Regions from separate parts of the Kineococcus terrestris genome, predicted to be linked through region 2. Evidence: riboswitches for the same ligand, from Rfam matches in the RefSeq annotation. Region 2 holds a riboswitch; each other region holds the start of a gene.

Region 1 (10,067 bases), on a different contig from region 2:
TCGTGGAACGGGCGGTACTTGTGCACCGGCATCGGCGACGCGGTCTGCGGGTTGTCCACGGTTCTGCTCCTCGGGTGGGCTGGCTGCGGGGCGGCCGGCGCGCACGACGAGGTCCCGCGGCGGGGAGACCGGCCTAGCTGGCCCCGACGCGGCGACGAAGGAGCAGGGTCTCCCGTCGAGCCACGTCCAGCACCGTACGCGCCCGGCGCGCGCCCCGTCCACGCGGGGCGTGGACGGGCCGCGCGCGGGGCGCCGGGCGACACTGGGCCCGTGGACGCGGGGAGCACGGCGGCGGGACGGGGCCCGCGCCGCGACCTGGTGCGGCACGGCCTGGTCCTCGGCGCGCTGCTGACCGCCGGGGCGCTGGCCGGCTCCCTGCTGCCCGGCGACGGCGGGCCCGGGGAACCGGGCGCGGCGCCGTACGGCGTGCCCGGGTGCAGCACCGGCGAGGGGGCGGGCCCGGTCGACGTCGTCGTGCGCGCCCGGCCCCTGAGCGCCGGTGGCTCCCCCGCGCCGGCGCTGGGCGGTGCGGCCGGCGGTCCGGGGGTGGGTGCCAGCGTGCGGAACCTCGCCGGGTACGAGGCCCGCGGCCTGGCCCCCTGCGACGTCGTGCACGTGCGCCTGCACCTGCAAGACCCGGCGGGCGGGTCGGTCACCGGGACGCTGGCGGCGGCGCCGGCGCCCGTGACCGCGGTGGACGGGGCGGACGGGGAGCTGGTGGCCGTCGACTGGACGACGTGGGAGTCCTCGCTGCCCGCCCACGCGCGCGCCGGCGACCTGGAGGACCAGACCGCGTGGTTCGTCACCCTCCTCGACCCGGCGCCGGGCACCTACCGGCTCGTGGGCCGGGTCAGCGCCGGCACCCCGGAGGTCGCCGGCGACGTGGAGGTCCTCCTCGACGTGGTGCCGGCCGGCTGACGACGGCTCCCGGGGCCCCCGGGGCCCGCGCGCCGGGGCGGGTCAGGGCAGGGCGAGCCGCGCCCACACGACCTTCCCCTCGCCCTGGTCGCTGACCCCCCAGCGCTCGGCGAGGGCCTCGACGATCGCCAGGCCCCGCCCGCCCAGGGCGTCCGGGCCCGCGGCGCGCGCCGCGGGGTGGCGGGTGGAGCCGTCGCTGACGGCCACGCGCAGGTGGCCGGTGTCGCCGAGGTGGCTCAGGTGCAGGTGCGGCGGGCTGCCGGTGTGGGTGACGGCGTTGGTCACCAGCTCGCTCACGACCAGCTCCGCGCCGGCGGTGACGTCCTCGTCGACGCCCCAGCTCCGCAGCGTCCGCAGCAGGAACCGGCGCGCCTCGGCGACGGCGCGCAGGTCGGCGGCCAGCGCCGTGCCGGCCTCGGCGTGCTGCACGCGCGGTCCGCTGTAGTCGAGGACCAGCAGCGCGGCGTCGTCGGTCAGCCGGTGCGGGATGGCGGCCGTGACGGCGCTGACGAGCTCCTCGCACGAGGCGTCCCGGTGGGTGCGCAGCACGTGCGCCACCGTCGCCAGCCCCAGGTCGCTGCCCTCGGGGGCGGCCTCGACGACGCCGTCGGTGTAGAGCACGAGGCGGCTGCGGCCGGTGAGCTGGCAGCGCCCGACCTCGTAGACGGCGTCGTCGGTGACGCCCAGGGCGGTGCCGGCGGGGGCGTCGAGCTCGGTGACCTCGCCGCCGGGGCCCAGCAGCAGCGGGGGCGGGTGGCCGGCCAGGGCCGTGACCACCTCGCCGCTGCCCTGGTCCAGCCGCACCAGGCAGCAGGTGGCGAACAGACCGGTGTCCAGCTGGAGCAGGACCGAGTTGGTGCGGGCCAGCGCGGTGGCCGGGTCGTGCCCCTCGCTGACGTAGGCCCGCACCGCCGTGCGCAGCTGCCCCATGAGGCCCGCGGCGGTGGTGTTGTGCCCCTGCACGTCGCCGATGACGAAGGTGACGTGCTCCCCGGTGCCGGGCACGACGTCGAACCAGTCGCCGCCGACCTCGGCGGCGGCCACGGCCGGCAGGTAGCCCACGGCCACCCGCACCCGCTCCAGCTCCGGCAGCCGCCGGGGCAGCAGCCCGCTCTGCAGGTCGCGGGCCAGCGTCGACAGCGCTTCGACGGACTCGGTGAGCCGCTGCTGGGCCTCCTGCTGCGCGTCGTACAGGCGGGTGCGCTCCAGCGCCTGGGCGACCTGCCCGGCGACCGCGGCCAGCAGGTCCGTGACCCCCGTGTCGAGGACGGCCGCGTCACTCCAGGTAGCGGTCAGGGCGCCCAGCGGCCGGCGCGCCCGGTCCAGCAGCGGCACCGCGTGGGCGGCCTCCACGCCGGGCATCTCGACACCGCGCAGCCCCGGCCAGGCCCGCAGGTGCGCGCCGCTGGAGGAGACGGGCGCCGCGGTGAGCACCGCGTGCGTGGAGGGGGACGACGCGCTCAGCGGCAGCCGGACCGGCGTGCGGTGCACACCGGCCGGCGTGACCGACGAGTGCACGCCGGCCAGCGCGCCGGCGTCGGGGTCCAGCAGGAGCAGGTGGGCGCCCGTGCAGCCCAGGGCGTCGGTGAGGGCCTCGGGGACCCGCGCCGCGATCTCGGCGGTGGAGGCGGCCGTCGACAGCAGCGCCGTGACGTCCTGCAGCAGCTGCAGGCGCTGGGCGGTGTCCTCGGCCTCCCGGCGCGCCCGGTGCGCCTGGCCGAGCAGCCGGGCGTTCTCCACCGCCGCGGCCGCGTGCGCGGCGACGGCCCGGGCGGCGATCTCGGCGCCCTCGTCGAAGTGCCCGGGCTCGCGGTGGGCGAACAGCATCGCGCCGATCACGCGGGCGTCGGGCGTCGTCACCGGCACGGCGAGGTAGCTGCGCACGCCGGGGTGCTGCGCGGGCAGCCCGGCCGTGGCGTTGGCGCCGTAGCGGGGGTCGCGCAGCACGTCCGGGCTGCGGACGACCTGCGCGCCGGAGAAGGTCGGGGAGAACATCGCCGTGTGCCGCAGGGGCACCCGGTCGGGGAAGGCGCCCGCGGACTCCCCGGAGACCGTGTAGAGGTCGAAGCGGCCGCCCTGGGCGTCCTCGCCGGAGTAGAAGAAGGCGCCGTACTGCGCGCCCGTCATGCTGACCCCGGCGTCGGTGACGCTGCGCAGGGCCCGGCGCAGGTCCATCTGCCCCAGGCCCGCCGCCATGGCGGCCAGCTGCAGCAGCTCGGCGCCGGGCGCCTCGCGCGCGGCGCGCACCCCCTCGCCGGCGCTCACGGGCACCGCCCAGTGACTGTCCGTGTCGCCACGGTTGCAGTGTGCCCCACCGACGGGGACGGCGTCAGGAAGAGCGGGCGTCCGGCGACGGACCACGGGGACGGACCGCGCGGGCGCTCCCCGCGGGCGGCAGGCGGTCCACCAGGTCGGCGAGCGAGCGGCCGACGGCCTCGTGGTCCGCCGTCGGCGGCAGGTGATCCCGCGCGACGGCGGGCAGCGCGCGGACCAGCTCGACCAGCTCCGCGCGCTGGTCGGCGGGCAGGGCCGTCAGGTCCAGGAGCGGCAGGTCCTCCTCGTCGACCTCCCGCAGGTGGGCGGCCAGGTCGCGATCGCGGGCGGTCGCCGCCAGGGTGCCGACGATCCAGGAGAAGATCCCGGTGCGGACGGTCCACCACTGGCCGTCCGGCAGGCGGATGTCGCGGGACACGACGTGGATCCTCCTCCAGCGCCGTCCGTGCCGAGGGGCGGCCCTACGTGCGGGAGGAGACCGGCCCGGCGGCCACCGCGCCCACCGCCGCCAGCACCTCCGCCAGCGGCGCCGGCCGGCCGAACAGGTAGCCCTGCGCCAGCGGGCAGCCCAGCGCCAGGAGCACGTCGCGCTGCTCCGCGGTCTCCACGCCCTCGGCGACCAGCCGCAGCGCCAGGGCCTCGGCCAGGGCGACGACGCCGCGCAGCAGGCGCACGCGCTGCGGGCAGGAGGCCAGGTCGCGCACGAACGAGCGGTCCAGCTTCAGGTGGCTGACGGGCAGCACGTCCAGGCGGTGCAGCGAGGACCACCCGGTGCCGAAGTCGTCGACGGCGACCGCGACGCCCAGGGCGCGGACCTGCTCCAGGGCCGCCAGGGCGCTCGCGGACTCCGCCTCCAGCAGCGTCTCGGTGACCTCCACGACGAGCGCGGCCGGCGGCAGGCCCGCCGCCCGCAGCGCCGCGGCCAGCCCGTCGGCGTACCCCGGGGCGGTCAGCTCGCGCCCGGAGGCGTTGACGGTGACGAACAGGTCCCGGCCCGCCGCGGCGCGCAGGGCCACCGCGTCCTCGCAGGCGCGGCGGACCACGTGCGCGCCGAGCGCGCCGACCAGGCCGTGCCGCTCGGCGGCCCGCACCAGCTCCAGCGGCGGCACGGGACCGTGCCCGGGCCGGTCCCAGCGCACGAGGGCCTCCACCCCCAGCACCTGCGCGCCCGGCAGCGCCACCACCGGCTGGTAGTGCACCCGCACCTCGCCGCGCTCCAGGGCGAGCGCGAGGTCGTGCGCGAGGGCGACGTCCCCGTCGCCGGCGAGCGCGCACCGCCCGCGCCCGGCGTCCTTGGCCTCGTACAGGGCGACGTCGGCGCGGCGCACGAGGTCCGCCCCGCTCTCGCCGGGGCGCAGCTGCGCCACGCCGACGGACACGCCGGCCGGGGCGGCGGCCAGGCGCAGCCGCTCGGCCAGGGCCAGCGCCGCCGCGCCGTCGTGCCCCGGCAGCAGGACGGCGAACTCGTCGCCGCCGTAGCGGCCGAGCAGGGCGCCGGCGGGGACCAGGGCCCGCCAGGCGGTGGTGACCGCGCGCAGCAGGTCGTCGCCGGCGGCGTGCCCGCCGGTGTCGTTGACGGCCTTGAAGTGGTCCAGGTCCAGCAGGACGACGGACAGGCCCCGCCCCCGGGCGGCGTCGGGGACGGCCGCGCGCAGGGCGTCGCCGAACCCGCGGCGGTTCAGCAGGCCCGTCAGGGAGTCGCGGCTGGCGCTGGAGGCGCGCCGCACGAGCGCCCCCACGACCGCCGCCACCCCGACCAGCACGACGTCCTGGGCGGCGACCGCGCCCGCGTCCAGCCCCGGGCGCGCCGCCAGGGCCAGGCTGCCGGCGGTCAGCGCGGCGCCCAGGTGCAGCAGCGCCGGGCGGGGGGCGAAGAAGAAGAACGCGTCCAGGGCGACGAACGCGTAGATCCCGGCCAGGGCCACGGAGGAGGCGGTGTCGGGCGCGGCGAGCACGACGGTCGTGATGAGGCCGGTGCCGCCGCCGACGAGGACGTGCCAGGTCCAGCGCGGCAGGAACCGCCCGCGCCACAGGCACCCGGCGCCCACGGCCGCCGCCACGACGACGACGGCGGCCAGGACCGTCCCGCTCCAGCCGCGGGCGGCGCCGGCCAGCACGACGCACAGCACCGCGGTCGCGCCCAGCAGGTAGAGGAACCCCGTCGTCGCCGCGACGGCGCGGGGGGTCGCCACCTCGGGCGTGCGCGCGGTGTTCTCCACCCCGTCCCCGTCGGCCGTCCGCGGGGCGGGGTTGACGTCCCCGGGTCGCTCCTGCGACGGCTTCCACCCGTCCGGCGCACGCGCGCCCCCCGCCCGGGGGGCGGGGGGCGCGTCGGGAACGGGCGGGATCTCAGGTGCCGTCGCGGGGGTTCAGCTGCTCCGGGTCGGCGTCGGTGTCGGGGGCCTCGCCGCCGTCGCGGGAGGTGTCCGCGCCGTCGCCGGTCTCCTCCCCGCGCAGGTCGCGGGGGTTCAGCTCGCCGGGGTCGCCATCGGGGTCCACGGCGGGGTCGGGGGTGCCGGTGGTGGGTTCGCTCACGCGCCCAGCCTGCACCGCTCCCCGGTCCCCGGCACCTCGGGCGCGGGCGGGCGCCTCAGCCGCGGCTCGCCTTGACCCGGGCCTCGACCAGCCCCAGGACGACGTCGCTGAGCTTGCCGAGGACGGCCAGCAGGACGATCGCCAGCAGCATCTGGTCGGTGCGGCCCTGGTTCTGCCCGTTGATCAGCTGGAACCCCAGCCCGACCGAGGAGGCGATGATCTCGGCGGCCACGAGGAACAGCCAGCTCTGCGCCAGGCCCAGCCGCAGCCCGGACAGCAGCGAGGGGGCCGTCGCCGGCAGCAGGATCTCGGTGAACAGCCGCAGGCCCCGGCGCCCGTAGGCGCGGCCCACCTCCACCATCGCCGGGTCGAGGTGGCTCAGCGCGGAGTAGACCGTCGTGAAGACGGGGAAGAAGGCGCCGATGGCGATGAGGACGATCTTCGGGGTCTCCCCCAGCCCGATCCACAGCCCCAGCAGCGGCACCCACGCCAGCGACGGCACCGCCCGCAGCGCACCGAACATCGGCGACAGCATCCGGTCCGCCAGGCGCGACAGGCCCGTCAACCCGCCCAGCACGACCCCGAGCCCGGCGCCGACCGCGAAGCCCTGCGCGACGCGCTGCACGCTGATCGCGACGTTGGCCTGCAGCGCGCCGGTGGACCACATGTCCCCCGCCGCGCGCAGCACGTCCAGCGGCGGCGGCAGCTGGTAGCGGCTGAACACCCCCAGCGTCGAACTGAGCTGCCACGCCGCCAGCAGGAGCAGCGGCACGACCGCGCCCAGGGCCCACGCGGCCGCCGGCACCCGGCGCCGGGCGCCCTCCGCGGCGGGCTCCCGCGGCGGCGCCTGCGTCCCGCTCAGGGCGCTCACGAGGACGCCGCCTGCGCGAACTGCGGGGCGAACAGGCCCTCCAGCGCCGTGCGGGCCTCCTCCTCCGAGCGCACGTCACCGGTCTCGACCATCAGCGGGACGATCGCCTCCAGGACCTGCGCCTGCGCGTCGCCCGGCTCCAGGTCGACGAAGCTGGTGCGCTCCAGCACCAGCGCGGCGACCTCGTCCTCCTGCTGCGCCTCGGCGGCGTACAGGGCCTGCAGGTCGGCCGGGTTCTCCAGCGCCCACGCGCGCGCCTGCGCGTACGCGTCGACGACCTGCTGCGCCAGCTCCGGGGACTCCTCGATGAACTGCTCGCGCGCGTTGAGCATCCCGTAGGTGTTGAAGTCGACGTTGCGGTACAGCAGGCGCGAGCCCACCGTCAGCTCCGAGGCCGCCATGTTCGGGTCCAGGCCCGCCCACGCGTCCACGTCGCCGCGCTCCAGCGCCGCGCGGCCGTCCGGGTGCTGCAGGTTGACGATCTCCACGTCGGCGCCCGACAGGCCCGCCTCGGCCAGCGCCTGCTGGAGGAAGAAGTACGGGTCCGTGCCGGTGGTGGCGGCGATCCGCGTCCCGCGCAGACCGGCCACGTCGGTGATCGGGGAGTCCGCGCCGACGACCAGCGCCGTCCACTCCGGCTGGGAGTACACGGCGATCGTCTGCACGGGCGAGCCGTTCGCGCGGGCCTGCAGGACGGCCGAGCCCGCGGTGGAGGCCACGTCGAGGTTGTCGTTGCGCAGGAACTCGTTGGCGCGGTTGCTGCCCAGCGACTGCTCCCACACGACCGTCAGGCCGGCGTCCTCGAGGATCCGCTGCTCGCGCACCACCAGGCTCAGCGGGTTGTAGAGCGCGTAGTCCAGGCGGACGGTGTCGCCGCCGCCGGAACCCGAGCCGGAGCCGGCGCCCTCGGTGGCGACGGCGCCGGTGCTGTCCTCGCCCTGCACGCAGGCGGCGGCACCGAGCGCGACGCCGCCGAGGGCGAGGCCGAGGGCGGTGCGGCGGGCGAGGGGACGGGGGGTGCGCAGCACGGGGTTCCTCCAGGCAGGGACGAGCGGCGGTCCGGGACGGACCGGCGCTGCGGGGGGGGTGGAGCGGTGGTGAGGGGGGCGGGTCAGGCGTGCCGGGGCACGCCGAGGAGCTCCAGGAGCTCCACGCGGTGGGCGGCCAGCTCGGCGTCGCCGCGGTCGCGGGGGCGGGGCGCCGCCACGCGCAGGTCGCGCACCACGCGGGCGCCCTCGGCACCCTCGGGGGTGCCGAGCACGAGGACGCGGTCGGCCAGGTGCAGGGCCTCGTCGACGTCGTGGGTGACGAACAGGGTCGTGGCGCCCGTGCCGCGCTGGACGTCGTCGAGGAGGTCCTGCATCTTCAGCCGGGTCAGCGCGTCCAGCGCCGCGAACGGCTCGTCGAGCAGCAGCACGCCGGGCCGGCGCACCAGGGCGCGCGCCAGCGCCGCGCGCTGGGCCATGCCGCCGGAGACGCGGCGCGGGCGGTGCCCGGCGAAGTCGGCCAGGCCGACGGTCTCGAGCTGGTGGGCGACGCGCTCGCGGCCCTCGGCGCGCGGGGTGCCGCGCGGCAGGCCGAGGGCGACGTTGCCGGCCAGGTCGCGCCAGGGCAGCAGGCGCGGCTCCTGGAAGACGACGGCGCAGCGGTCGCTGACGTCGCGCACCGCCTCACCGCCGACCGCGACCTCGCCCGCGGTGGGCAGGTCCAGGCCGGCGACCAGGCGCAGCAGCGTGGACTTGCCGCTGCCGGAGGCGCCGAGGAGGGCGACGGTGGACCCGGCCTCGACGACGAGGTCGACGTCGGCCAGCACCCGGTGGGTGCCGCGGGCCGTGCCGAAGGAGCGCCCGACCCCGCGCAGGACCACGTCGGCGGGCTGCAGGGCGTCGGCGCGCGCGGTGGTCGCCGCGTCCGTGGGGGCCGTGGCGGCGGTGCGGGGAGCGCGCTCGGGCGCGGTCTCGTGCGCGGTCGCGGGACCAGGGGGCAACTCGGCTCCTCCATCGGTCCTGGCGTGAGCACCGTGCCCGGGCCCGAGGGCCCGGAGGTTGCTGCGGCGTCGTCGAGCCAGGTCTCTCGGCCGCTCTGGATGGTTGCACCATCAAAGGCCGAGGGGGGAGCCGTGTCAAACCAGGGTGCCCCGGGCAGCCGACCGCGGCGCGCGGCGTCACCGGGCGTGAGCGGACGGCGCGCGGACCCCCGCGCCCGGGCCGGGCCTCAGACCGGGCGCGGGTCGGGCATCTGCTCGCCCAGCGGCCGGACGTCGGCGACGGCCCCGCCGTCGCCGTCGCGCAGCCAGCAGCCGACCGCGCGCAGGCCCAGGTCGGCCAGCGCCGCGTCGAGCTGGACCGGCTCGTAGTAGCCGTGCGCGGGCGGGTCGCTCAGCGCCAGCCGCGACAGCACGCGGCCGTCGTCGGTGCTGACCACGAGCGCCCGCTGCTCGTGGTCGAGCAGCGCCGTGAGGAAGGTGAACGCCTGGGCCATGACTCCCCCGTTCCCGTCGGGACCCGGTGTCAGCGGGTGTCCCTGCGACGGTACCCGCGAAGGGCCCGGCGCACGCGCGGATCGGCGGGACCGGTCCGCGTGTCGCCGCGGGGGCTCAGGCCCCGGGGGGCGGGGGTGCCGCGGGGGCGCGGTCGAAAGGCAGGACCTGACCGGGGCGCAGCACGACGGCCCGCACGTCCGAGCGGCGGGCCAGGCGGTCGGCGAAGTGGCGTCCCGGCGCCCACCAGCGGTCGCCCATCGTGCGCCCGAGCGCGACCGGCGCCAGCGTCCCCCAGTGCACCGGCACGGCGAGGGCCGGGCGCACGCGCGCCACGACCCGCGCGGCCTGGCGCGGGTCCAGGTGGTGCTCGCCGAGGGTGTGGCCCCAGCCGCCCACGGGCACGAGCGCCACGTCCGGGCCACCCTCGTGACCCGGGGCCGGGCCGCCGTCCACGGCCACCGCGCGGCGCGCGCGCAGCTGCGCCAGGACGGCGTCCTCCAGGCCGGGGAAGGGGCCGGTGTCGCCCAGCGCCCACACCGTCACGGGCACCCCGTCGGCGCGCGGGACCTCCAGCAGGTGGCCGACGGCGGCCGCGTCGCGGGGCGCGCCGGTCAGCAGGGCCAGGGTGCGGCCGCCGTCGTGGTGGGCGGGCAGCGCGGTGACGGCCACCTCGCGGCGCGAGCCGTCGAAGGCGCGCACGGGCAGGTGGACGGTCTGGCCGGCGCCCGCCTCCACGACGCGGCTGCCGACGGGGCGCAGCCGGTGCCGCAGCCAGCGCGCGGCCCCCGGCGGGGCGACGACCCAGTCCGCGTCCAGCGCGCGCAGCGAGGCGACGTCGCAGTGGTCGTGGTGCAGGTGCGAGACGACGGCGACGTGCGCGCGGGCGGAGTGGTCGGCGGCCGGCACCGGCTGGCGGCGGCGCAGGTGCGCCAGGCCCGCGCGCAGCACCGGGTCGGTGACCACGCGCACCCCCTCCACGTCGACGAC
Region 2 (10,067 bases):
GCGAACCGCGCGCCGGGCTGGACGTGGCGCGCAACCGGGCGCTGCTGGAGGCCCGCACGCCCCTGGTCGCCTTCGCCGACGACGACGTGCTCGTGCACCCGCGCTGGGCGCGCGCCACGGTGCGCGCCTTCGCCGAGGAGCCGGCCGCCCTCGTGGTGACGGGGCTGGTCGCCCCGGCGGAGTTCGCCACCCCCGCGCAGGTCCTCTTCGAGGCCGTCGGCGGCTTCGGCCGCGGCTACCGCGAGCGCTGGTTCTCCGTCGCCGTCGGGGACGGGCAGGTCGCCGCCCGCGCCCACCCCGGCACCGGCGACCTGGGCACCGGCGCCAGCACCGCCGTGCGCCGCGAGGAGGTCCTGGCCCTCGGCGGGTTCGACCCGGCCCTGGACGTGGGCACCGCGACCGGCGGCGGCGGCGACCTGGAGCTGTACTTCCGGGTGCTGGCCGCGGGCGGGCTGTGCGTGTACGACCCGGCCGTGGTGGTCCTGCACCGCCACCGCGCGTCGCTGGAGCAGCTGCGGCGGCAGCTGCGCGGCAACGGCACCGGCGCCTTCTCGATCTTCGCGGGGGCGGGGGGCAACTACGGCCGCGTCCAGGCGCGGGACATGGCGCTGTCCTCCGCCGCCTGGTTCGCCAAGTACCACGGCCGCGCCCACGTGCGCAGCCTCGTGTGGCCGCAGCTGTACCCCCCGCAGCTGGTGCGCGCCGACTCGCGCGGGGCCCTGGACGCCGTGGCCGGGCGCTACTACCGGCGCGCGCAGCGCGAGGCCGCCGAGCGCGCCGCCGCGCACCCGGGCGAGCCGAGCGCCGGGCCGCTGGTGCACCGGCCCGCGAGCGCCCGCCCGCCCCGCCGCGCCGACCCCGTCCTCGACGTCGACGTCCTGCGCCAGGTCCTCGTCCCGCCGGACGCCGCCCGCGACGTCCCGGACGTCCCGGACGTCCCGGACGCCCCGGACGCTCCGGACGCCGTCGTCGTGCCCCCGGTCGCGGGCGCGCGGCGGCTGCGGGTGCGGCTGCTGCGCGACGGGCTGCCGCAGACGGTGCTCACCGTGCGCGCCGGCGGGTCCGACGTGTCCCCGGCGCGGCTGGCCCGCGAGGTCGTCGACCACCTCGGCCCGGCGCTGCTGGCGCCCGGCACCTCGTGGCAGGAGCTGCACGCCGCGGCCGTCGCGGGCGGCCCCGCCCCGCTGGCGGGAGCCCTGGCGGCCGCCGTGCGCCGCGCGCCGTCCCGGCTGGACCCCGGCGCGCGGGTCGACGTGCTGCTCGCCACCCGCGATCGCCCGCAGCAGCTGCGCCGGGCCCTGGCGGCGCTGCTCGCGGAGCCGTCGCGGTCGCTGCGCGTCGTCCTCGTCGACAACTCGCCCGACCCGGCCGCCACCCGCGCCACCGCCCGCGCCGTCGCCGGTGGCGACCCGCGGGTCGTCGTCGTCCACGAGCCGTGGCCGGGCCTGTCCGCGGCCCGCAACGCCGGGCTGGCCCACCTGTCCGGCGACGTCGTCGTCCTCGTCGACGACGACGTCGTCGTGACGCCCGGCTGGCTGGAGGAGCTGCTGGCGCCCTTCGCCGACCCGTCGGTGGGGCTGGTGACCGGTGCCGTCCTGCCCGCGGACCTGCGCTCGCTGGACCCGCAGCTGTTCGAGGACTACGGCGGGCTGGACCGCGGCCCGCACCGGCACGTCTACGACCGCTGGTGGCTGGAGGGCCACCGCGGGCCGGCACCGACCTGGCGGATCGGCGCCACCGCCAACGCCGCGGTGCGCCGCGACGTGCTGGCCGGGGTCGGGCCCTTCGACGAGGTGCTGGGCGCCGGGCGCCCGGCGGGCGTGGGGGAGGACACCGAGCTGTTCCACCGGGTGCTGCGCGCCGGGCACCGCGTGGTGCACCAGCCGACCGCCGTGGTGCTGCACGAGCACCGCGCCGACCGCGCCGGCCTGCTGGCGCAGCTGCGCGCCTACTCGGCGGGGCACGTCGCCTACCACCTGCAGGTCGCCGCCCGGCACGGCGACGTGCGCGGGCTGGGGCGCCTGGTGTGGGGGCTGCCGCGCGACCTGGCGCGCCGGGCCGCGGCCACCGCCTGGAACGACGACGACGCCCCGCGGGACGTGCTCGCCGCCCAGGTGCGGGGGACGGTCGCCGGCCCCGGCGCCTGGTGGCGCTCGCGGGCCGAGGTGCGCGGGGCCGGGCGCGCACCGGCCGAGGACTGAGCGCCCAGCTCGGGTCTTTGACACCCGGTGAGCGGTCGGCACAGACTGCGACCACTCGACGGCGAGCGTCCCGCCCGCCACCCCCGAGGAGCACCTCGTGCCGACCACCCCCCTCATCGGCGCCGACCGGCCCGCGCTCGCCCGCGGCCGCGACCCGCGCGTGGAGACGCTGCGGGGCCTGGCCTGCGTCCTGCTCGTGGCCTACCACGTGCGCGGGGGCACCCCCGCCGACGGCCTGCAGCTGGCCGCGGACGACCCGTGGTCGCGGGCGGTCTCGGCGTTCGACCACCTGCGGATGCCGCTGTTCACGTTCCTGTCCGGCGTGGTCTACGCGCACCGGCCCGTGCGCGAGGGGCTGGGGCGCTTCGTGCGCGGCAAGGCCCGCCGCCTGCTCGTGCCGATGCTCGTGGTGGGCACGGCGTTCGCGCTGTTCCGCGAGGCACTCTTCGCGGCCGGTGCCGCCAACAGCGGGGCGGGGACGCCCTGGTACCTGTGGCACGTCGTGCCGGTGGCGCACTTCTGGTTCCTCGAGGCCGTCTTCTGGATCTTCGTGCTGGTCGGCGTCCTCGACGTGGCGGGGCGCCTGGCCCGCCCGGCCGTCGTGGCCGCGCTCGTCGTCGCGGCCGTGGCCGCCGACGTGCTCGTGCCGTTCGGGGTGGACCCGCTGGGGCTGCGCAGCGCCCTGTTCCTGCTGCCGTTCTTCCTCACCGGCCTGGCCGCGCAGCGGTTCGCCTTCACCAGCGCCCCGCGCGCCGTGCGCGCCGGGGTCGTCGCCGCCGCGCTCGCCCTGTCGGCGTGGGTGCTGCTGGGACTGCTCGGGGTCGTCGCCCCGGTGCCCTCGCGGCGCGACCCGGTCGGCGCCGCGCTGAGCATCAGCGCCTGCCTGGCGCTGCTGCTCGTGCCGTGGCGGGTCCGTCCGCTCGTGGCGCTGGGCGCGTTCTCCTTCACGATCTACACCACGCACGTGTTCGGGACGTCGGCCGCCCGCGTGCTCCTGGAGCGCCTGGGCGTGGAGTCGGTGCCGCTGCACCTGCTGCTGGGCGTCCTGGCCGGGCTGGCCGTCGGCGTCCTCGTCGAGCTGACCGCCCGCCGCTGGGCGCTGACCCGCACCCTCGTCCTGGGCCAGCGCCGGCGCCCGGGCCCCGGTGGTGGGACGGCAGCGGGGCGGGTGCCCGACGGCACCCGCCCCGCTGACCGGCCGGCCCCGCCTGGCGACGGGGCCGGTGACGGCGTCAGTGCTGGACGGCCTTCTCCGCCCCGGCGCCGGTGAGGGAGCGCACCTCCATCTCGGCGGCGCGCTTCTCGTTGCCGCGCTCCTTGCCCAGCACCGAGCCCAGCCAGCCCAGGAAGAAGGCCAGCGGGATCGTCACCAGGCCCGGGTTCTCCAGCGGGAACCACGAGAAGTCCACCGAGGTGTCCCGGATCACCGACAGGCTCGCCCCGGTGTTCGGGTCGACCTTGCCGGAGACGACGGGGGAGAACGCGATGAGCACCAGGCAGGAGATCAGCCCGCCGTAGATGCTCCACATCGCCCCGCGGGTGGTGAAGCCCTTCCAGAACAGCGAGTAGATGATCGTCGGCAGGTTCGCGCTCGCCGCGACCGCGAAGGCCAGGGCGACGAGGAACGCCACGTTCTGCCCCTGCGCGAAGATGCCGCCGACGATGGCGACGGCGCCGATGACGACGACGGTCAGCCGCGCCACCCGCACCTCCCCGTCGGGGTCGACCTGCCCCTTCTTCAGCACGCTGGCGTAGATGTCGTGCGCGAAGGAGGCGCTCGCGGTGATCGCCAGGCCGGCGACGACGGCGAGGATCGTCGCGAACGCGACGGCCGCGATGATCCCCAGCAGGATCGTGCCGCCCAGCTCGAACGCCAGCAGCGGTGCCGCCGAGTTGACGCCGCCGGGCGCCGCCCGGATGACCTCGGCGCCCACGATCGCGCCGGCGCCGTAGCCGATGACGAGCGTGAACAGGTAGAAGACGCCGATGATCCAGATGGCCCACACGACGCTGCGGCGGGCCTCCTTGGACGAGGGCACCGTGTAGAAGCGCATGAGGACGTGCGGCAGGCCCGCGGTGCCGAACACCAGCGCCAGCGACAGCGACAGGAAGTTCAGCTTGGAGACCTCGCTGGCGCCGTACTGCGCACCCGGCCCGATGAGCGCCTCACCGGCCGAGCCGGGGGCGGCCACGGCCGCGCCGAGCAGGTCGGACAGGTTGAAGCCGTAGCGGCTGAGCACCCACACCGTCATGATCCCGGCGCCGGTGACCAGCAGGCACGCCTTGATGATCTGCACCCAGGTGGTGCCCTTCATGCCGCCGACGAGCACGTACAGGATCATCAGCGTGCCGACGACGGCGATGACGACGTTCTGCCCGGCGCGCGAGTCGATGCCCAGCAGCAGCGAGACCAGCCCGCCCGCGCCGGCCATCTGCGCCAGCAGGTAGAAGAAGGACACCGCCAGCGTCGAGATCGCCGCGGCCGTGCGCACGGGCCGCTCGCGCAGCCGGAAGCTGAGGACGTCGGCCATCGTGAAGCGGCCGGTGTTGCGCAGCAGCTCGGCGACCAGCAGCAGCGCCACCAGCCAGGCGACGAGGAAGCCGATCGAGTACAGGAACCCGTCGTAGCCGTACAGGGCGATGGCGCCGGCGATGCCCAGGAAGCTGGCGGCCGACAGGTAGTCGCCGGCGATGGCGACGCCGTTCTGCCGGCCGGTGAAGGCGCGCCCGCCGGCGTAGAAGTCGGCGGCCGTGCGGTTGTTCTTGCTGGCCCGCAGCACCACCGTCAGCGTGACGGCGACGAACGCGCCGAAGATGGCGATGTTGACCCAGGGGTTGCCGATGTCGGTCCCCGCGGCCGCCGCGGTGGACAGGCCCGTCGTCAGAGCGCTCACCGGACCCCCTCGACGCGCTGGCGCAGCTCCTCGGCCGCCGGGTCGAACCTCTTGTTCGCCCAGCGCACGTACACGGTGGTGATGGCGAACGTCATGACGAACTGGCTCAGCCCGAGCAGCAGCCCGATCGTGATGTTGCTGTCGCCCAGGCGCGTGCTCATGAAGCCGTGCGCGTAGTCGGCCAGCAGGACGTACAGCAGGTACCAGAACAGGAAGAGCGCGGTCAGGGGGAAGACGACGCGGCGGAAGCGCCGTCGCAGCGCGGCGAACTCGGGGGAGTCCTGGACCTCCTGGTAGGGCGTGCGCCCGTCCAGGGGCCCGGACCCGCCGGGCGGTTCGCCGGCCGGCCCGGACCGGCCGTGGTCGGTCGTGCTCACGGTGACCTCCTCGTCAGCGCCGGGACCCCGAGCCCCGGCTGTGAGGGCGCCGACGGTAGCTCGACGTCGAGACTCCCGGCCACCGAACGCGCCGAGAGGGCTTCCGGAAGACGTGCCCGTGCGCTCGCGCGAGACCCCTCAGCGGGCGGCGGGCGCCGTCGCGCGGCGCAGCTCGCGGGCGCTGACCGCGGTGAACCACGCCGTCCAGCACAGGACGGCGGCCAGCTTGCTGGCCTCCTCGTGCACCAGCAGGGACACGTCCAGCACGTCCACGAGCACCGAGTGCGCGAACCAGGCGCCAGCGGCGACGAGCAGCAGGCCGGTCAGCTCCCGCGCCCAGGAGCCGAGGAAGGTGAGGGCCCACACCGCCGCGGCGAGGCCCAGCGCGGCCATCGTCGCCTCCTCGGGCACCCCCTGCCACGCCAGCACGCCGTCGTGGAACATGAACAGGTCGTCCACGCCCATGGCCAGGGAGACCAGCCCGCCCCACAGGAGCAGGGAGGTGCGCCGGCGCGGCGCCCGGCCCCGCAGGACGAGGCCCGTCAGGACGCCCGCCGTCGCGGCGGCGAACCAGCCCAGCGCGCCGAGGTAGGTCACCCACCCGGCGTAGAACGTGAGCGGGTCCCCGGCGCGCGCCACCGCGAGGACGTCGCGCACCGCGACCCCGTACCACTCGGGCTCCAGCCCGATCACCACGGTCAGCGCCGCAGCGGCCGCGACGCTCGCCGCCACGACCGAGCCGACGAGCACCGCCTCCCCGTGCCCGCGGGCGGGCGCGACGGAGAGCTGAGCAGGGCCCTGGTCCTCCGCTCGGTGGCTGATCGGTGAACGCCGGGTGACCATCCGATGACTATGGCAGGTCCGCGCGAGACCCCGGCGCTCGGCGCGGGGGGCTGCGCGCCCGGCCGGCACCTCACCCGCCCGGGCGATCGAGCCCGCCCCGCGCACGGCCGACACGAAGGGTGTTGAAGCGCGGGCCCCGTGCCCCTAGCATCGACGCAGCCCATCCAGAGCGGTCGAGAGTCCTGGCTCCGTGACGCCGCAGCAACCCCCCGAGCCCGGGCGAGGGTGCTAACGCCAGGCCGATGGAGTTCAGATGTCGATGTCACGCACCCCCGCCACCCCCGCCTGCGCCGGCGCCCGGGCCCGGCGGTGAGCCTCGCCCCGCGCCTGCGGGGGACGGACCGGCCCACGGTCAGCTTCGAGCTGTACCCGCCGCGCTCGGCGGCGGGCGTGGACGCCGTGCACCGCACCGTGGCCGAGCTGTCCGCCGTCCTGCCGGACTTCTTCTCCGTCACCTACGGGGCCTCCGGCGCCACCCGCGGGCCCAGCGCCGACCTGGTGCGGCACGTGCTGGCCAGCACCCCGGTGCCCGTCCTGGCGCACCTGACCTGCGTGGGCGCCTCCCGCCGCGAGGTCGTCGAGCTGGCCACGGCGTTCTTCGACGCCGGGGTGCGCGACGTCCTCGCCCTGCGCGGGGACCCGCCGGCCGGGCAGGAGGACTGGCGCCCGCACCCCGACGGCGTCCACCGCGCCTGCGACCTCGTCGAGCTGCTGCAGGTCGCCGACCGGCGCCACCTCGCCCAGCGCGGCGGCGCCCGCCCCGTGGACGAGCAACCGCTGAGCATCGCCGTGGCGGCCTTCCCCTCCGGCGGGCCGGACGACCTGGCGGCCCTGCGCGCCAAGCAGGACGCCGGCGCCCACTTCGCCGTCGCGCAGGTCTGCTACCGCGCGAGCGAGTACGCCGACCACCTGGCGCGCGCCCGCGCCGCCGGGATCACGATCCCCGTGCTGCCGGGCGTCGTGCCCACCACCGACCCGGCCCGGCTGCTGCGCCTGCAGCAGCTGACCGGCGTGCCCGTGCCCCGCGAGCTGCTCGCCGTCCTGGAGACGGCGCAGGAGTCCGGGGACACCGCCCGCCGCCGCGCCGGCACCGCCTGGGGGGCGCGGCTGGTCCGCGAGCTCCTCGACGCCGGCGCGCCCGGCGTGCACGTCTACACCTTCAACTCCCACGACCACGCGCTGGACCTGCTCGAGGGCGCCCACCTCGACACGCGGACCCCGACGGTCCCGCCGGCGGCCGGACGGCCGCAGGCCGGCAGCTCCCCGGAGGCACCCCTCCCCGAACCCGCCGCGCAGCCGGCTGGAGGCACCGCATGAGCACCACCGACCACCCCACCACCGGACGCACCACCGCCTCGGCGCCGTGGGGCGCCACCGTCCTCGGCTACCCCCGCACCGGCCCGCGCCGCGAGGCGAAGAAGGCCCTGGAGGCCCTGTGGGCCGGGCGCGCCGACGTCGCCGCCACCGAGGAGGCCCTGGCCGCGGTGCGCGCGCGCACCCTGCGCCGCCTGAACGCCCTGGGCCTGCACGCGCACGACGCGTCCATCCCCTCGGCCGCCTCCAGCTACGACCACGTCCTCGACGCGGCCGTCACCCTCGGGGCCGTCCCGCCGCGCTTCGCCGACGTCGTCGGCCCCGACGGCCGCGTGGACGTCGCCGGGCGCTCCACCATCGCCCGCGGGCGCGGCGCCGACGCACCGCTGGAGATGACGAAGTGGTTCGACACGAACTACCACTACCTCGTCCCCGAGATCGGCCCGGACACCGCGTTCCGCTTCGCCGACGACAGCAGCGTGCGGGAGTTCTCCGAGGCGCTGGCCGACGGGTTCCTCACCCGGCCCGTCCTCGTCGGGCCGCTGACGTTCCTGCTGCTGTCCAAGCCCGTCGACGGCGCGCCCGCCGGGTTCCGGCCCCTGGACCGCCTGGACGACCTGCTGCCCGCGTACGCGGACCTGCTCGCCGCGCACGCGGCCGCCGGCGCGACGTGGGTGCAGCTGGACGAGCCCGCCCTCGTCAGCGACTCGGCCACCGCGGGGGTGGCGGACCTGCCGGGCCTGGTGCGCCGCACCTACGAGCGGCTGGTCGCGCTGCCGCAGCGCCCGCAGCTGCTGGTGGCCGCCCCGTACGGGGACCTGGGCGAGCTGCTGGAGCCGCTGGCCCGCACCGGCGTGGAGGGGATCGGCCTCGACCTCGTGCGCGGCCGGCTGCCGGAGGTCGACGCGGACGCCGGGCTGCGCGAGGCGCTGCGCGGCACGCTCGTCGTCGGCGGGGTCGTGGACGGGCGCAACGTGTGGGCCGGCGACCTGCCGCGCGCCCTGGCGTCGCTGCGCGCGCTGGAGGGGAGCGCGGCGCACGTCGCGGCGGGCACGTCGACGTCGCTGCTGCACGTCCCGCACGACGTGGCCGACGAGCCGCAGCTGGACGAGCGGCTGCGCAGCTGGCTGGCCTTCGCCGACCAGAAGGTCGCCGAGGTCGTCGTCCTGGGCCGCGCGCTGCGCGACGAGGCGTCGGTCGCCGACGCGCTCGCCGCCAGCGCCCGCGTGCGCGCCGACCGGGCCGGCGCCCCCGGCGTCGTGCGCCCGGAGGTCCGCGAGCGCCTGGCCGCCCTGACCCCGGAGGCGTTCCGCCGCAGCGACTACGCGGTGCGCCGCTCCGCGCAGGAGGAGGTCCTGGGCCTGCCGCTGCTGCCCACCACGAGCATCGGCTCGTTCCCGCAGACCCGCGAGATCCGCGCCGCCCGCGCCGCCCACGCGCGCGGGGAGCTGAGCACGCAGGCGTACGAGGAGTTCCTGCGCGCCGAGGTCGACCGCGTCGTGGCGCTGCAGGAGGACCTCGGCTTCGACGTCCTCGTGCACGGCGAGCCCGAGCGCAACGACATGGTCCAGTACTTCGCCGAGCACCTGGACGGGTTCGCCGTCACCCGCAACGGGTGGGTGCAGTCCTACGGCTCGCGCTGCGTGCGCCCGCCGATCCTGTTCGGCGACGTGGTCCGCCCCGAGCCGATCACCGTGCGCTGGGCCCAGCACGCGCAGTCGCGGACCGCGAAGCCCGTCAAGGGGATGCTCACCGGCCCGGTGACGATCCTGGCGTGGTCGTTCGTGCGCGACGACCAGCCGCTGGGCGAGACCGCCCGGCAGGTGGCGCTGGCGCTGCGCGACGAGGTCGCCGACCTGGAGGCCGCGGGCACCCGCGTCGTGCAGGTCGACGAGCCGGCGCTGCGCGAGCTGCTGCCGCTGCGCGAGGCCGACCAGGGCGCGTACCTGGAGTGGTCGGTGGGCTCGTTCCGCCTGGCCACCGCCGGCGCCGCCGACGCCACCCAGGTGCACACCCACCTGTGCTACTCGGAGTTCGGCGAGGTCATCGACGCCATCGACGGCCTGGACGCCGACGTCACGAGCATCGAGGCCGCCCGCTCGCGCATGGAGGTCGTGCCCGACCTGGCCCGGCAGGGCTTCGCCCGCGGCATCGGGCCCGGCGTGTACGACATCCACTCCCCGCGCGTGCCGGGCGAGGAGGAGGTCGCCGACCTGCTGCGGCTGGCGGTGGCGGCCGTGCCCGCGCGCCAGGTGTGGGTCAACCCCGACTGCGGGCTGAAGACCCGCGGCTACGCGGAGGTGGAGCCGGCGCTGCGGGCGCTGGTCGAGGCCGCCCGCACCGTGCGCGCCGAGCTGGACGGGCACGACGGGTCCCACGGGCGCGCCGTGGGGGCGGGCGGGCGCGCGGGCTGAGCCCCGCGCGGTGGTCGGCTCACC
Region 3 (10,067 bases), on a different contig from region 2:
AGGTCGTCGTCGTGGGCGGGCGCGGCACCAACGGCGACTTCGCCCCCCTGGAGGAGCTCGCCGACGTCCTCGGCGGGGCCGTGGGCGCGACCCGCGTGGCCACCGACGAGGGCTGGATCGGGCACGAGGCGCAGGTCGGGCAGACCGGCGTCACGATCAGCCCGCGCCTGTACGTGGGGGCGGGCGTGTCCGGCGCGGTGCACCACCGCGGCGGCATGGACGCCTCGGTGACGGTCGTCGCCGTCAACGAGGACGCCGACGCCCCGATCTTCGAGTTCGCCGACTACGGCGTGGTGGGCGACCTCACCGAGGTCGTCCCGGCGCTGAGCGCCGAGCTGCGCCGCCGCCGCTCGTCCTGACGCAGCCCCGGTCCCGGCACCGCCCGCGGGGGTGGCGCCGGGACCGGGTGCGGGGCCAGGATGGCCGCGGGCGCACCCCGCCCGGGTACAGCAGCGTGCTCGACCGCCGACCGCTGCCCACGGGCCGCGGTCGCCGCACCTGGAGCCCCCCGTGTCCCGCACCCGCCCCCCGCTCGACCTGCCGACCGGCACCTACGTCGCCGACCTGCCCGGCGGCCGCTGGTGGTGGTCCGCCGGCACGAACGCCGTGCACGGCGGCGAGCGCCGCTGGACGGCGCTGAGCGCCGACCGCGTCCGCGACCTGTACGGCCCGGCCGGCTGGCAGCACCTGCTGGCCGCCGTCCGCTCCTGCGCGCTGCACGGGGAGCCGTTCGCCGTGCAGGTGCCCGTGCTGACCGACCCCGGCCCCGCCGCGCACCCCGCCGCCCCCGAGGCCGCTGCCGCCGCCCCCCGCGCGGTGGTGGTGACCGGGGCCGCCGACCCGGAGCGGCCGGGCACGCCGCTGCGGCGGGTGCGCGGGCACGTCGTCGACGTCTCCGCGGCCACCGACGGGTGGATCGGCCAGCGCGTGCAGGAGCAGCTCGAGGTGGCCCTGGCCTCGCGCACCCTCATCGACCAGGCCAAGGGGGCGCTGATGCTCGCCTACGGCGTGGACGCCGAGGAGGCCTTCGGCCTGCTGAAGTGGTACTCGATGCACAGCCAGGTCAAGCTCGCCGTGCTCGCCCAGCGCCTCGTGGACCTCGTCTCGCGCACGAGCGTCCTGCCCGCCGGGGCGCACGGGCGCGTCGACGACCTGCTCGACCGCGCCCTGGCCGCCGGGGAGGGCGGTCGCGACGGGGGCGCCGCCGGCGGACCGGGGGAGGACCTCGTCGTCGAGGGCCCCCGCCCCTGCGACGCCGGGCGGCTGCTGACGGTGCGCGGCGAGGTGGACCTGCTGACCGCGCGCCGGTTCGCGGCCGCCGTGGGGACCGCCGAGGCGCAGGCCGCCCCGCCCGAGCGCGTGGTCGTGGACCTGACGGGCGTGGACTACCTCGGCTCGGCCGCCGTGTCGGTGCTGACGGCCGCCGACCGCCGCTGCCGCCGCGCCGGCACGCCCCTGACCGTGGTTCTCGACCGCGACTGCGACGTGCGCGACGCCACCGGGCTCGGCGCGCTGGACGTGCGCGCGGGGGTGCCCGGCTGACGCGCTGACGAGCCGGGCGCGGCCGCCCTCACGGCTCGCGGGGCAGGGCGACGAGGTCCAGCACGAGGGCGGCGGTGGTGCCGTCGGGCGCGCGCAGCGCCAGGGCGCCCGCGCCCACGGCGTCGCGCACCGCCCACAGGGCCCGCACCCCCGCGCTGGCCAGGTGCGTCACCCCGGCCAGGTCCACCCGCAGGGGGACGGCGCCGTGCCGGCCCGCGCGCAGCAGCTCCTCCTGCAGCAGGGGCGCCGACTCCAGGTCCACCGGCCCGCGCACGCGCACCGGCACGGGCGCGCCCGGCCCGCCCGCCGGCAGGACCCGCACCGCCAGGACGCCGTCGTCGCGGGCCCCGCCGTCGTCCTCCCCGGCGTCCTCCCCGGCGTCCTCGCCGTCCCGCCCGCCGGGGTCGCGCTGGTCCACGTCGGCGCCCAGCACCCGCCGCACGCGCACCGTCGTGCCCTCCCCGCCGCCGTCCCCGCCGCCGTCCCCGCCGCCGTCCCCGCCGCGGTCGACCCGGACGCTGCCGGCGGCGCCCACCATCACCAGGCCGCGGCCGCGGTCGCCGGGGTGGGCGTCCGCGGGCCGCCACCGCCCGTCGTCGCGCACCTCCAGCACCGCGGCGCCGTCGTCCTCCAGCCGCGCCCGCACCTCCACCCGCCCCGCCGGGGCGCCGCGGTAGGCGTGCTCCACGGCGTTGGTGACGGCCTCCCCGGCGGCCAGCGCGAGCAGCCGCCGGTCCCGCGAGCCGGCCCCGGCCGCCGCCAGCCAGGCCGCCACCTCCCGCCGCAGCCGGCGCACGGACGACGGCACCGCCGGCCCGCCGCACCGCAGCGGGGCCACGGGCGGGCGGGGGCGCACCGCGAGCACCGTCGCGTCGTCCTGGACCGCGCCGTCGAGCAGGGCGGTGACCACGTCGTCGACGACGGCACCGGCCGCGCGCCCGGGCGGGGCGGCCGCGCGCGCGGCGGCGGCCGCCAGGGCCTCCAGGCGCTGCGGCAGGGGCGTGCCGCGCCGCTCGACGAGCCCGTCGGTGTGCAGCAGGAGCAGCTCGCCGGGCGCCAGCCGGTCCACGGCCGTGGGCGGCAGCGCGCCGGGGGCCGTCAGCGAGGACGTCAGCGGCCCGGCGCCGCCCGCGGGCAGCCGCCGGACCCCGCCCGGGCCGGCCACCAGCGGCGGCGGGTGGCCCAGCACGGCGTGCTCCACCTCGCCCGTGGCCGGGTCGAGGACCGCCGCGCACACCGTGGCCGCCGACGCGCCCGGCACCCGGGCGGCGGTGCGCGCGAGCGCGGCCAGCGCGACCGGCAGCGCGTCGCCGTCGGCCAGCCGCTGCTCCAGCACGGCGCGCAGCTGCCCCATGACGGCCGAGGCGGTCACCCCGTGCCCGACGACGTCGCCCACGACGAGCGCCAGCCGCCCGTCCGGCCGCACGAGGGCGCTGAACCAGTCCCCGCCCGCGCGGGCCCCGTCCCCGCCGGCGACGAGGTAGCGGGCGGCCGTCTCCGCGCGCGGCAGCACCGGCAGGCTCCCGGGCAGCAGCGCCCGCTGCAGCTGCCGGGCCACCTCGCGGGCGCGCGCGCAACGCTCGCGGACGGCGCGCTCCTCGCGCTCGCGCACCAGGCACAGGTAGGCGCGCGGCACGACGTCGGCGAGCAGGTCCAGCTCGTCCTCGCGCCAGCGCCGCCCGGCCGCGGCCCGCACCCGCAGCAGGAACACCCACCGCCCGCCCGTGACGAACGGCACGAGGACGTCGCCGCCCTCGACGAGCACCCGCCCCGCGCGCAGCCGCGCGGCGGGGCCGGGCCCGGGCGGGTCGTCGCCGGTCGCGCCGCCGGGCTCGTCGGCCACCACCTCCAGCACCGGCCCGGCCGCGCCGCCGCCGGGCTCCACCGCCCACGCGGTGACGCGGTCGGCGCCGGTGTGCGCGGCGACGCGGCGCGCGATGCCGCGCAGGGCCGCCAGCCCGAACTCCTCGCGCGCGAAGTCCTCCCCGACGGCCGCGAGGACGGCCGCGGCCTCCTCGCGGCGGCGGTGGTCGGTCACGTCGGGGTTGGCGCCCGTCAGGCCGAGGAAGTCGCCGTCGGCGGAGAAGCGGGGGGCCGCCTGCGTCTCGACCCAGCGCCACTGCCCGTCGGCGCGGCGCACCCGCACCTGCGCGCGGAACCCGCGCCGCTGCGCCGTGGCCTCGTCGAACTCCCGCAGGTAGGCGTCCGCGTCGTCGGGGTGGCAGATCGAGCGCCACGACGTCCCGGCCATCCGCTCCGGCGTGGTGCCGAAGAACTCCAGGCAGGCGCGGTTGACGAACGTGCAGCGCCCGGCCGCGTCGGTCGTCCAGATCGTCAGGTCGACGCTGTCGGCGGTGGCGCGGAACAGGGCGAGGGCCTCCTCGGCGCCGAGATCGCCCCCGCTGTGCACGGCGCGAGCCTCCCGCCGCGCCCGCGCCGCCGCAACAGCCCCGCCGCGACAGCCCGCCGTGACGCGCCGTGACGAGCGCCGCGCGTTGCGCGCTCCCGCGGCGATGGCCTAGCGTTCCCGGCGGCCATCCAGAGCGACCGAGAGACCTGGCTCGTCGACGTCGCAGCAACCACCCGCGAGGGACGGTGCTACCGCCAGGACCGATGGGAGACACCTGCTGTGAGCACCGCCCCCGCGCCCTCGCGCGCCCTGCCCGCCCCCGACGTCGCGCGCCGCCGCGCGGCCCTCGGCTCCTTCGTCGGCACCACGATCGAGTGGTACGACTACTACCTCTACGGCACGGCGGCCGCCCTCGTCCTGGGCCCGCTGTTCTTCCCGCAGTCCAGCACCGCGGCCGGCACGGTCGCGGCCTTCGCCACCTACGCGGTGGGCTTCGTGGCCCGCCCGCTGGGCGGCGCGGTCGCCGGCCACCTGGGCGACCGGGTGGGCCGCAAGGTCGTCCTCGTGGCGGCGCTGCTGCTCATGGGCGTGTCCACCACGCTCATCGGCCTGCTGCCCACCTACGCGCAGATCGGCGTGTGGGCGCCGGTGCTGCTGACCACGGCCCGGCTGCTGCAGGGCTTCTCCGCGGGCGGGGAGTGGGGCGGCGCGGTCCTGCTGTCCGTGGAGCACGCCCCGCCGGGCCGGCGCGGCCTGTACGGCGCCGTGCCGCAGATGGGCTCGGCGGCCGGCATGGTGCTGGCCAGCGGCGGCTTCTGGCTGACGCGCACGCTGCTGGACGACGAGCAGTTCTTCTCCTGGGGCTGGCGGGTGCCGTTCCTGGTCAGCGCCGTCCTCGTCGTCGTCGGCCTGCTCATCCGGCTGAAGGTCACCGAGTCGCCCGCGTTCCGCGCGGTGCGCGAGGCCGGGGAGGTCGCCCGCCAGCCGGTCGTGGAGGTGCTGCGCCGCAACCCGCGCGGCGTCCTGCTGACGACGGGCATGCGGCTGGGCCAGAACGGCGGCTACGTCCTCTACACGGTGTTCGCGCTGAACTACCTGACCAACCAGGTGCGCGAGGACGGCGCGGACGTCGGCCTGCTCGCGGTCCTCGTCGCCTCCGTCGTCAGCCTGGCCGCGACCCCGCTGTGGGGCCGGCTGTCGGACCGGGTGGGCCGCAAGCCGGTGTACCTGTTCGGCGCCGTGCTGACCGCGGTGTTCACCGTCCCGGCGTTCTGGCTGTTCGACACCGGGGCGGGCCTGCTCATCGGCGCGGCCGTCGTCGTGGCCGTCAACCTCGGCCACGACAGCATGTACGGCTCGCAGGGCGCGTTCTTCGCCGAGCAGTTCGACGAGCGCACCCGCTACAGCGGCGCCTCGCTGGGCTACTCGATCGGCGCGGTCCTCGGCGGCGGGCTGACCCCGCTGATCGCCGCCGCGCTGCTGGCCGCCGGCGGCGGGTCGCCGTGGCTGGTCGCCGGGTACCTGAGCCTGCTGGCGGTGCTGACGGCCGTCTCGGCGGCCGCCGCCCGCGAGACCGCGTTCGCGCCGCTGGCCGGGAGCGAGCGGTGAGCAGCACCCCCGCCGGGCGCGGCCCGCTGCGCCTGAACGCCTTCGCGATGGCCTGCGTCGGCCACCAGGCCGCCGGGCTGTGGGCGCGGCCGGAGGACCGCAGCGCCGACTACCGCACGCTGGAGCACTGGACGTCCCTGGCGCGGCTGCTGGAGCGCGGCGGGTTCGAGTCGCTGTTCCTGGCCGACGTCCTCGGCGTCTACGACGTGCACGGCGGCTCGCGCGACGCCGCCGTGCGCGCGGCCGCCCAGGTGCCCGTCAACGACCCGCTGGGCGCGGTCTCGGCGATGGCGGCGGTCACGTCGACGCTGGGCTTCGGGCTGACGGTCACGACGACCTACGAGCAGCCGTACTCCCTGGCGCGGCGGCTGACGACGCTGGACCACCTCACCGGCGGGCGGGTGGCGTGGAACGTCGTCACCGGCTACCTGGACTCCGCGGCCCGCAACCTCGGCTTCACCGCGCAGGTCGCCCACGACGAGCGCTACGAGGTCGCCGAGGAGTACCTGGAGGTCTGCTACAAGCTGTGGGAGGGCTCCTGGGAGGACGGCGCGGTCGTGCGCGACGCCGAGCGCGGCGTCTTCGCCGACCCGGCCAAGGTCCACGACATCGCCCACCACGGCCGGTACTTCGACGTGCCCGGCGCCTTCCTGTGCGAGCCGTCGCCGCAGCGCACCCCGGTCGTCTTCCAGGCGGGCTCGTCCCCGCGCGGGCAGCGCTTCGCCGGCACCCACGCCGAGGCCGTCTTCGTCATCGGCCCCACCGCGCGGCACGTGCGCCGCTCGGTGGACGCGCTGCGCGAGCAGGTCGAGCGGGCCGGCCGCGACCCGCGCGCGGTGCGGGTCTTCGCCGGGCTGACCGTCGTGGTGCGCCCGGACGACGCGGAGGCAGCGGCCCTGCTGGCCGACTACCGCGAGCGCGCCAGCCGGGAGGGGGCGCTGGCCCTGTTCGGCGGGTGGACGGGCGTGGACCTGGCCGGCCTCGCCCCGGACGAGCCGCTGCAGCACGTGACCACGGACGCGAACCGCTCGGCGCTGGCGAGCTTCACCCAGGACCCCGAACGCACCTGGACGGTCGACGACCTGGCCCGCTTCGTCGCCGTGGGCGGGCGCGGGCCGGTGCTGGCCGGCTCACCGGCCACCGTCGCCGACGCGCTGGAGGAGTTCGCCGACGTCGCCGACGTGGACGGCTTCAACCTCATGTACGCGACGATGCCGGGCACCTTCGCCGACGTCGTGGACCACCTCGTGCCCGAGCTGGAGCGTCGCGGGCGGCTGGCGCCCCGGCCCGCGGCGGGCACGACCCTGCGCGAGCGGCTGGGCACGGGCGAGGGTCCGCGCCTGGCGGCCGCGCACCCGGGCGCGCGCCACCGGCGCTGAGCCGTCCGGGCCCTCCGCGCCGCCTCGCCGGAACGCCTCCCCCCGGCGGCGCGTTGCACCGGTGCGCCCGGGCAGCCGTCCCGCCGGGCGCCGCGTCGTCCGGGGCGGAGCCGAGGGAGGGGCCGGGTTGCACCGCCACCACAACGGTCTCAAGACCGCCGCGCTCTTCGGGGCCATCTGGGCCGTCCTGCTGCTGCTGGGCTGGGTGCTGGCCAGCTCGTTCCGGGCACCGGTCTTCCTGCTCGTCTTCGCCGTCCTCGGCGTGGTCACCACCGCCTACGGCTACTGGAACTCCGACAAGCTGGCGATCCGCGCCATGCGCGCGCGCCCGGTCTCCGAGGCCGAGCAGCCGGCCATGTACCGGATCGTGCGGGAGCTGTCGAACCGCGCGCAGCAGCCGATGCCGCGCCTGTACGTGTCCCCGACGATGGCCCCGAACGCCTTCGCGACGGGCCGCAACCCCGACAACGCGGCCGTGTGCTGCACCGAGGGCATCCTGCAGATGCTCGACGAGCGCGAGCTGCGCGGTGTCCTCGGGCACGAGCTCATGCACGTCTACAACCGCGACATCCTCACCTCCTCGGTGGCCGCGGCCGTCGCCGGTCTCATCACCTCGATCGCCCAGTTCGGGATGTTCTTCGGGGCCTTCGGCGGCGGGGGCCGCGACGGCGAGCGCGGCAACCCGGTCGCCGTGCTGCTGCTGTCGCTGGCCGCGCCGATGGCCGCCACGCTCATCCAGCTGGCCATCAGCCGCACCCGCGAGTACGACGCCGACGAGGACGGCGCGAAGCTGACGGGCGACCCGCTGGCGCTGGCCTCGGCGCTGCGCAAGCTGGAGATGGGCACCCGGCAGCTGCCGCTGCCGCCCGAGCGCGAGCTGGTCAACTCCAGCCACCTGATGATCGCCAACCCGTTCCGCGGCGGCGGCGTGTCGCGGATGTTCGCCACCCACCCGCCGATGGCCGAGCGCATCGCCCGCCTGGAGGGGCTGGCCGGCTACCGCCGCTGAGCCGCCCCACCGCCCGACCCGCGCCCGCCCGGTTCACCGGGCGGGCGCGCGCGGTCAGGCGCCCCGCGCCTCCAGCTGCGCGGTGACCCAGTCGCGCACCGTGCCCCAGGTCTCCTCGCCGACGTACAGCGGGTCGACGTGGGTGCCGCCCTCGAAGAGGGTCAGCTCCACCGCGTCCCCGGCGGCGCTGGCCGCGTCGGCGAACTCCTGCGTCTGCGAGACGGGCACGGTGTCGTCGGCGGTGCCGTGCACCACGCGCAGGGGCACCCCCAGCGGCACCAGCCGGGTGGGGTCGCCGAGGGCGTAGTGCTGGTCCACGACGGCGGCGGGCCCGCCGAAGACGGCGACGACGTTCGGGTCGCCGGGCTCGCCGCCCAGGGCCGTGGGGTGCAGCACCCCGGACATCGACGCGGCCACGACGGGCACGACCCGCGGGCCGGAACCGGGGGCCCCCTCGGGCAGCCGCGGCCGGGCCGCGGCCCACAGCGCCAGGTGCCCGCCCGCGGAGTGCCCCACGACGGCGGTGCGCTCCAGCGGCAGGCCGTGCTGGGCGGCGGCCTCGGCGGCCATGTCCACGGCCGTGGCCACGTCGGTGAACGTCCCCGTCCAGCCGCCCCCCTCGTCGTCGTAGCCGCGGTAGTCGGCGTTGAGGACGGGCCAGCCGCGGCCGACGAGGTCGGCCACGTGCAGGTTGAGGTTGCGCCGGTCGGTGCGCGCCATGTAGCCGCCGCCGTGGACGAGGACGACGATCGCCTCGCGCCGCCCGTCGGCCGGCAGCCACAGGTCGGACACCTGCCGCGGGTGGTCGCCGAAGCGGTACTCGCTGCGCTGGGACTCGCTCAGCCCCTCGGGGACGAACGGCTCCTCGGTCTCCGTGGGCGTCGGCTCGGGCGCCGGCCCGGTCTCCGTGGGCGTCGGCGTCGGCTCCGGGGTGGTCGGTGCCGGTGCCTGCTCCCCGCCCGAGCACGCGGCCAGCGCGCCCGCCCCGCCCAGCGCCGCGAGGCCGAGGAGCGCGCGCCGGGTGGGGGCGGGGCCGGTCCGGGCCGCGGGGGAGGGGCGGCTCACCGGTAGTTGACGAACTGCAGCGCCACGTCCAGGTCGGCGCCCTTGAGGAGCGCGATGACCTCCTGCAGGTCGTCGCGGCTCTTGGAGGACACGCGCATCTCGTCCCCGGTGACCTGCGTCTTGACGCCCTTGGGGCCCTGGTCGCGCACGAGCTTGCCGATCTTCTTGGCGACGTCCTGCTCCAGGCCCTCCTTGAGGGTGGCGGTGATCCGGTACTCCTTGCCGGAGGCCGCCGGCTCGGAGGTGTCCAGCGCCTTCAGCGACACCCCGCGCTTGATCAGCTTCGTCTGCAGGACGTCGAGCACCGCGGTGACGCGCTCCTCGCTGTTGGCCGCCATGAGGATCGTGTCCCCGCTCCAGCGCACCGAGGCGTCCACGCCCTTGAAGTCGTAGCGCTGCGACAGCTCCTTCGCCGCCTGGTTGAGCGCGTTGTCGACCTCCTGCCGGTCCACCTTGCTGACGACGTCGAACGACGACTCGCTGGCCACGGACGGTTCCCCCTCGGTGCTGCCTGGTGCTGACTGGTGCTGCCTGGACGGTGCTGCTGCGGCGTGCTCGCACCCGGTGCGCGGCCGGTGTGACCGCACCCCCGGGACCTTGCTATCCTCTCACTCGTCCCCGGCACGCCGGGGGCATGGCGGGTTGCCCGAGCGGCCAAAGGGAGCGGACTGTAAATCCGCCGGCATTGCCTTCGTTGGTTCGAATCCATCACCCGCCACGTCGCGAGGCGCGACCCGGGTCCGGTCAACGGGCCCGGGTCGCGGCGTGTAGGCTCGCCCTCACGCCGCGCAGCGCGGCGAGTGCCCCGATAGCTCAGTGGTAGAGCACTTCCTTGGTAAGGAAGAGGTCTCGAGTTCAATCCTCGATCGGGGCTCGCAGCACGCCCGCGCGCAGGGCGTGCACGGCGGAGTAGCTCAGTTGGTAGAGCAAGCGGCTCATAATCGCTGTGTCGTCGGTTCAAGTCCGGCCTCCGCTACGCGAGACGTGCGAGCGGTCGTCCCCCGTGGGCGGCCGCTCGTTCCGCGTGCCGGGTGGCCGCCGCACGGGCGTACCCTGGACGGCAGACCGCGGCGCACCGCCGAGCTCTCGCGAGCGCCGCCCGCTGGACCGAGAA

The links. A riboswitch is a leader RNA that binds a small molecule or an ion and turns the genes downstream of it on or off. The one in region 2 is predicted to bind S-adenosylmethionine.
Region 1: another riboswitch for S-adenosylmethionine. It lies ahead of AB8M62_RS17590 (ABC transporter ATP-binding protein); the one in region 2 lies ahead of AB8M62_RS03035 (methylenetetrahydrofolate reductase).
Region 3: another riboswitch for S-adenosylmethionine. It lies ahead of AB8M62_RS09085 (MFS transporter); the one in region 2 lies ahead of AB8M62_RS03035 (methylenetetrahydrofolate reductase).

What each region holds. Positions count from the first base shown of each region.
Region 1 is NZ_JBEUEI010000038.1:5,221-15,287, reverse strand. Features, by position in the region: gene leuA (2-isopropylmalate synthase) at 1-32, opposite strand, end outside; gene AB8M62_RS17625 (hypothetical protein) at 271-918, shown strand; gene AB8M62_RS17620 (SpoIIE family protein phosphatase) at 961-3,183, opposite strand; gene AB8M62_RS17615 (hypothetical protein) at 3,248-3,610, opposite strand; gene AB8M62_RS17610 (putative bifunctional diguanylate cyclase/phosphodiesterase) at 3,654-5,411, opposite strand; gene AB8M62_RS17605 (hypothetical protein) at 5,542-5,727, opposite strand; gene AB8M62_RS17600 (ABC transporter permease) at 5,783-6,598, opposite strand; gene AB8M62_RS17595 (aliphatic sulfonate ABC transporter substrate-binding protein) at 6,595-7,623, opposite strand; gene AB8M62_RS17590 (ABC transporter ATP-binding protein) at 7,710-8,465, opposite strand; SAM riboswitch class I at 8,593-8,691, opposite strand; gene AB8M62_RS17585 (hypothetical protein) at 8,813-9,079, opposite strand; gene AB8M62_RS17580 (MBL fold metallo-hydrolase) at 9,195-10,067, opposite strand, start outside.
Region 2 is NZ_JBEUEI010000003.1:78,151-88,217, forward strand. Features, by position in the region: gene AB8M62_RS03010 (glycosyltransferase) at 1-2,201, shown strand, start outside; gene AB8M62_RS03015 (acyltransferase family protein) at 2,299-3,471, shown strand; gene AB8M62_RS03020 (monocarboxylic acid transporter) at 3,434-5,095, opposite strand; gene AB8M62_RS03025 (DUF485 domain-containing protein) at 5,092-5,472, opposite strand; gene AB8M62_RS03030 (DUF8692 domain-containing protein) at 5,611-6,222, opposite strand; SAM riboswitch class I at 6,473-6,564, shown strand; gene AB8M62_RS03035 (methylenetetrahydrofolate reductase) at 6,625-7,632, shown strand; gene metE (5-methyltetrahydropteroyltriglutamate--homocysteine S-methyltransferase) at 7,629-10,043, shown strand.
Region 3 is NZ_JBEUEI010000012.1:15,557-25,623, reverse strand. Features, by position in the region: gene AB8M62_RS09100 (electron transfer flavoprotein subunit alpha/FixB family protein) at 1-359, shown strand, start outside; gene AB8M62_RS09095 (ANTAR domain-containing protein) at 511-1,542, shown strand; gene AB8M62_RS09090 (SpoIIE family protein phosphatase) at 1,571-3,952, opposite strand; SAM riboswitch class I at 4,074-4,162, shown strand; gene AB8M62_RS09085 (MFS transporter) at 4,172-5,500, shown strand; gene AB8M62_RS09080 (LLM class flavin-dependent oxidoreductase) at 5,497-6,879, shown strand; gene htpX (zinc metalloprotease HtpX) at 7,007-7,888, shown strand; gene AB8M62_RS09070 (alpha/beta hydrolase family protein) at 7,943-8,953, opposite strand; gene AB8M62_RS09065 (YajQ family cyclic di-GMP-binding protein) at 8,950-9,441, opposite strand; tRNA gene AB8M62_RS09060 (tRNA-Tyr) at 9,590-9,671, shown strand; tRNA gene AB8M62_RS09055 (tRNA-Thr) at 9,756-9,827, shown strand; tRNA gene AB8M62_RS09050 (tRNA-Met) at 9,857-9,929, shown strand.